Regions from separate parts of the Citrobacter pasteurii genome, predicted to be linked through region 1. Evidence: riboswitches for the same ligand, from Rfam matches in the RefSeq annotation. Region 1 holds a riboswitch; the other holds the start of a gene.
The links. A riboswitch is a leader RNA that binds a small molecule or an ion and turns the genes downstream of it on or off. The one in region 1 is predicted to bind thiamine pyrophosphate.
Positions count from the first base shown of each region.

Region 2: linked by a shared signal. The riboswitch ahead of thiC (phosphomethylpyrimidine synthase ThiC) and the one ahead of thiM (hydroxyethylthiazole kinase) in region 1 are both predicted to bind thiamine pyrophosphate.

Region 1 is NZ_CP077262.1:2,087,847-2,090,971, forward strand. It holds gene I6L54_RS10000 (fimbrial biogenesis outer membrane usher protein) at 1-209, shown strand, start outside; gene I6L54_RS10005 (fimbrial protein) at 220-1,215, shown strand; gene I6L54_RS10010 (RcnB family protein) at 1,279-1,611, opposite strand; TPP riboswitch at 1,846-1,942, shown strand; gene thiM (hydroxyethylthiazole kinase) at 1,974-2,762, shown strand; gene thiD (bifunctional hydroxymethylpyrimidine kinase/phosphomethylpyrimidine kinase) at 2,759-3,125, shown strand, end outside.
Region 2 is NZ_CP077262.1:4,381-7,505, forward strand. It holds gene hemE (uroporphyrinogen decarboxylase) at 1-31, opposite strand, end outside; gene nudC (NAD(+) diphosphatase) at 82-855, opposite strand; gene I6L54_RS00090 (Rsd/AlgQ family anti-sigma factor) at 952-1,440, shown strand; TPP riboswitch at 1,492-1,614, shown strand; gene thiC (phosphomethylpyrimidine synthase ThiC) at 1,698-3,125, shown strand, end outside.

The DNA.
Region 1 (3,125 bases):
CTGATGGTTCACCGCTGACGTTTGGTTATGAAGTTGAGGATATCCACGGGCACAATATTGGTGTGGTCGGTCAGGGAAGCCAGCTTTTTATCCGTACCAATGAAATGCCACCGGAGATAAACGTGGCGATTGATAAACAACAGGGACTTTCATGCTCAATCACTTTCGGCAAAACGATTGATGAAAGTAAAGTTTATATTTGTCGGTGAGGGATAAATCATGAGATTATTTTTTTTACTTGTTGTTTTTTTTAGTTTTAACTCCATTGCCAATTGCTATATTCCTGATGGCGGAATCGAAAGTGTAGAAAGAAACGAGGTGTTATCTATTTCGACAATGAATGGAAATGAACTTGTTTTGCAAAACTTTGGATTCACGAAAAAACCAATGTGCAGGAATATATTAGGTTGGGGCGTTGAAACAATTTTTGACATTAAATATCCAACTTCACCTTACTTTAAATATGATGTTGGGGGAGGGCGATTTATTTATCTAAAAGCAAACTACCCTAGCTCACCAAATACTGTAGAATATAAAATCAATTTTTATGAAAAGAACTATAAAGCTCAAGATATAAATGAAATTAACAAGCAAAACCTAAAATTCACGTTTGATGTTATTTCTGCTAATAATCAAAACTCCATAAATGCTGCAAATTTGTCCGATGGTTTTGAAATTAGGTTTGAACCTAGAGAAAGTACAGGTATTGGCGCTACATCAAATAAAGGCCATAAGTATGTTTTTAAAATAAATCCTGATGTGAAATTAATAATTAAAACATGCAAATTTTTAGATGGAGTGCTTAGTGCGCCAGATATATCTATTAATGACCTGAGAGGTACACCGCAGAGTTTCTTTAGGTTAGAAAAGACGGCCGGTGAGGTTGCTTTTAAGTGTACTACAGGGGTGTCATCTGATTCGTTTCGATATCATTTTGAGTCAAGCAATGCAGTTGGTAGTATTCTTAAAAACGAAGATGCGCGAAATGCTACAGGTGCGGGTGATGTCGGATTTGAGATTTCATTAGATGGCGCTAACAAGATATATTTCGATAGTGGTAGTAGTAAGAGCTATAATCTTTTGAGTTTTAATGAAATTAGTTCGATTGAGCAAAAAATGGACCTTGTTTTATATGGAAAATACGTGGTGTATAGCGATGATTTTCATTCGGGAAGTGTAAGAAGTCTTGTGAAAGTAGTAGTGGAATATTATTAATACTTTTAGATGGTTATAATTTTTAATAAGCGCTCTCACTTAGTTGAAAGCGCGTTATCTTTTTCACCGGTGATAAAAAATCTCGCCGTCATAGGCTTTAATGATTGTAGCGTCGGCATCATTGACCAGCACATACGCGCCGCCCATGTAGGTCCAGTGGGTGCCTGGCGTCGGCGCGGGCAGGTTGCGCAGATTCCACTGCTTAATGGTGTATTCTTCGGTGAGATACAGTGGTGGAACCTTGTCACCGGGTTTGAAGTGGGTGAAGTCAGCAATAAAGCTGCTCAGCTCATACTTATCGATACCGGTGGGGGCGGCTGTTGCGGCCGGCGTGGCCCAGACGACGCTGCTCGCGAGCAGGAGTGCACCCAGCAACATTTTATTCTTCATACCCATCCTCTCTACTTATTCGGGTCGTCAAAATCAGTCGTGTATCATTCCTGGCATACCGGATGTCTGACAAGCATTTTTTTGTGATCACGCCAGTTATTTCGTAAAAAGTGTAAATGAAAGTACAGAAATCTAGCAACCGTGACCAGCGGTTTCACCGTCAAAGCCTGTTCCGCGCCAATTTACATCGTTAAGCGCAGGCAGTATCCTGTTGCCGAAACCTGAATATCATATTTGTGTTTCAACGACTCGGGGTGCCCTTCCTGGTGAAGGCTGAGAAATACCCGTACCACCTGATCTGGATAATGCCAGCGTAGGGAAGTCTGACACTGCTCGTGTCCCTTCTTCACGCGGACAGGAGTTGAATCATGCAGCCTGACCGGCACAGCCGCGCCCTTGCAGCTCACACCTTACAGCAATTTAGAACGCTTTCCCCACTCACGCACTGTATGACCAACGAGGTTGTGCAAAGCTTCACCGCCAATACGTTACTCGCACTTGGCGCATCGCCCGCGATGGTGATCGAACCTGAAGAAGCCAGCCAGTTTGCGGCTATCGCCAGTGCGCTGCTGATTAACGTGGGTACGCTGACCGAGAGCCGCGCCATTGCCATGCGCGCGGCGGTCGAACAGGCGCAGCAGGCGAAAACCCCCTGGACGCTGGATCCTGTTGCCGTTGGCGCACTGGATTTTCGTCGTCGCTTTTGCCTGGACATACTTGCGCTGCGCCCGGCTGCAATTCGTGGCAACGCGTCAGAAATACTCGCCCTGGCCGGGATGAACGCCGGTGGGCGCGGGGTGGATACCACCGACACCGCATTGGCTGCGATTCCGGCAGCACAAACACTGGCACGCCAGGTTGGAACCATTGTCGCGGTTACCGGAGAAGTGGATTTCGTCACAGATGGTCAGCGGACGGTGAGTATTCATGGTGGCGATCCGCTGATGACACGGGTAGTGGGGACCGGATGCGCACTGTCAGCGGTAGTCGCAGCCAGTTGCGCCCTGGAGGGCGACCGGTTGAATAATGTTGCTTCTGCCTGTAGCTGGATGAAGCAAGCCGGACAACGCGCCACTGAACAATCGACGGGACCGGGAAGTTTTGTTCCGGCATTTCTCGACGCTCTCTATAACCTGAACGCCCAGGAGCAAGCATGAAACGGATTAACGCATTAACGATCGCCGGAACCGATCCAAGCGGTGGCGCGGGTATTCAGGCCGATTTAAAAACCTTCTCGGCGCTTGGCGCATACGGCTGCTCAGTTATTACCGCGTTGGTGGCACAAAATACGCGCGGGGTGCAGTCGGTGTATCGCATTGAACCTGACTTTGTTGCTGCACAGCTGGACTCGGTGTTCAGCGATGTGCGCATCGATACCACCAAAATCGGTATGCTGGCAGAAACCGACATTGTCGAAGCCGTTGCCGAACGTTTACAGCGTCACCGGGTACAAAACGTCGTACTGGATACGGTAATGCTGGCAAAAAGCGGCGATCCGCTGTTGTCTGCCTCTGCGGTTG
Region 2 (3,125 bases), 2.1 Mb from region 1:
GCAGATAACGATCGTTCTTCAGTTCGGTCATTTTTGCAGTTCCTTATTGCGTCAGTCCATCAGTGTATCATCACTCGTTCTTTACTCGTACTCAGCCCGACACATTGCCACAGTGTCTTCAATTAATCGACGCGCGACGGTGCCTGGCGGGGGAAGCAGCGGTAAATCGTCATAGCGATACCAGTTCGCTTCCAGCAGCTCTTTCGGGTCGATGGCGATTTCGCCGCTATCATACTCCGCCATAAATGCGGTCATCAAAGACTGTGGGAACGGCCACGGCTGAGAAGTGACATAGCGCAGGTTTTTCACCTTAATGCCGCTCTCTTCCATGACTTCACGCGCCACCGCCTGCTCGAGTGTCTCGCCCACTTCGACAAAACCCGCCAGCACGGTATGCACGCCATTGCGATGGCGAACGTGCTGGGCCAGCAGAATGGAATCATCACGACGAATAGCAACGATAATGCAGGGGGCAATTTGCGGGTAGTAGCGTTCCCGGCAGTGGCTGCACAGCATCGCCCATTCCGTTTTACTTGGGTACATCGTGTGCCCGCAGTAGCCGCAGAATTTATGCGAGCGGTAAAACTCGGCCAGCTGTACGCCGCGTCCGGCCAGTTGAAACAGGCCAACATCCTGGTCAATGACCTGGTGCACTGACCCCATATCGTGTCGACGTTGCTGCTGCACCAGCCAGACCGTCTCCCCTTCCCATTCGCCGATAGGAAGTGCGCGCTGCCCGATCAAATCAAAACGTGCTGCGTCGCCGTGAGGCAGTTCGCCATGAGGCAACCATAACTTTTGCTCATGGCTGACAATCCACCAGCCGCTATCTAATTTTTCAATTATACGATCCATATCTCTTGCGCAACCTTTGCTTCACAGGCATGTTGTTTACATTATTTTTACATTTATGGGTGAGCAGTTCCTAAACACCATCTTGCGGAGTCAATCATGCTAAACCAGCTGGAAAGCCTGACGGAGCACGTCGGAGGAAGTAATAAACTGGTTGATCGCTGGCTACATGTACGTAAGCACCTGCTCGTGGCTTACTACAATCTGGTTGGCATTAAGCCTGGCAAAGAATCGTACATGCGGCTCAATGAAAAAGCGCTGGATGATTTTTGTCAGAGCCTGGTCGATTACCTCTCCACCGGACACTTCAGTATTTATGAACGTATTCTCCATAAATTGGAAGGGAACGGGCAGCTTTTAAAAGCCACAAAAATTTGGCCGCTACTGGAAGCCAACACACAACTGATCATGGACTACTATGACACCAGTCTGGAGACCGCCATTGATCATGATAACTTCCTTGAATTTCAACAGGCTTTATCAGATATCGGCGAGGCGCTGGAAGCCCGGTTCGTGCTCGAAGATAAGCTGATCATGCTGGTATTTGATGCGATGCACGAGAGTGGCACTCTCAAACGTCCTGCTTGAGATTTGTCGCATTAACGCGTAGTTTACATTCATTACCTCTAAGACAGAGGTTACTTCTTGTCGGAGTGCTTATTTTCCACAACAGCATGAGTGGAAAAGGCTGAGACCGTTAATTCGGGATCCGCGGAACCTGATCAGGTTAAAACCTGCGAAGGGAACAAGAGTCAATCTGCAATAGCATCGCCCCCGGGCGAGCTTATCTCTTGCTTCATCCGTCGTCTGACAAGCCATATCCTGACTTTTATTTGGAATGAGCTATGTCTGCCACTACTAAACCATCACGCCGCGAACAGCGCGCTCAAGCCCAACACTTTATCGATACCCTGGAAGGGACCGCCTTCCCTAACTCAAAACGCATTTATATTACCGGTTCGCAGCCGGATATCCGCATTCCGATGCGCGAAATTCAGCTCAGCCCAACGCTGATTGGCGGTAGCAAAGACAACCCGCAGTTCGAAGAGAACGAAGCCGTTCCGGTATACGACACCTCCGGGCCGTATGGCGATCCTGACGTAGCGATTAACGTCCAGCAGGGTCTGGCGAAACTGCGCCAGCCGTGGATTGCTGCGCGTAACGACAGCGAAGAATTAGACGACCGCAGCTCCGCTTATACCAAAGAGCGCCTGGCCGACGATGGCCTGGACGAGCTGCGTTTTAGCGGCCTGCTGACGCCTAAGCGCGCCAAATCTGGTAAGCGCGTCACCCAACTGCACTACGCCCGCCAGGGGATCGTAACCCCGGAGATGGAGTTTATCGCCATCCGTGAAAACATGGGCCGCGAGCGTATTCGTAGTGAAGTGCTGCGCCACCAGCATCCGGGGATGAACTTTGGCGCGCGCCTGCCGGAAAACATTACGCCGGAATTCGTGCGTGATGAAGTGGCCGCGGGCCGGGCGATTATTCCTGCTAACATCAACCACCCGGAATCCGAGCCGATGATCATCGGCCGCAACTTCCTGGTGAAGGTGAATGCCAACATCGGTAACTCGGCGGTCACCTCCTCTATCGAAGAAGAGGTCGAAAAACTGGTATGGTCAACGCGCTGGGGCGCAGACACGGTGATGGATCTCTCCACCGGCCGCTATATCCACGAAACCCGCGAGTGGATCCTGCGTAACAGCCCGGTGCCGATCGGTACCGTACCGATCTACCAGGCGCTGGAGAAGGTCAATGGGATCGCCGAAGATCTCACCTGGGAAGCGTTCCGCGATACGTTGCTGGAACAGGCCGAACAGGGCGTCGACTACTTCACCATCCATGCCGGCGTGCTGCTGCGCTACGTGCCAATGACCGCTAAACGCCTGACCGGTATTGTCTCGCGCGGCGGTTCGATCATGGCGAAATGGTGCCTCTCGCATCACAAAGAGAACTTCCTGTTTGAACATTTCCGTGAGATTTGCGAAATCTGCGCCGCCTACGACGTTTCACTCTCTCTTGGCGATGGTCTGCGCCCTGGTTCGATTCAGGATGCCAACGACGAAGCGCAGTTCTCCGAACTGCATACGCTGGGCGAGCTGACCAAAATCGCCTGGGAATACGACGTGCAGGTGATGATTGAAGGCCCGGGACATGTGCCGATGCATATGATCCAGCGCAACATGACCGAAGAGCTGGAGCACTGCCACGAGGCGCCGTTCTACACCTTAGGGCCGTTGACGACAGATATCGCGCCGGGCTATGACCAC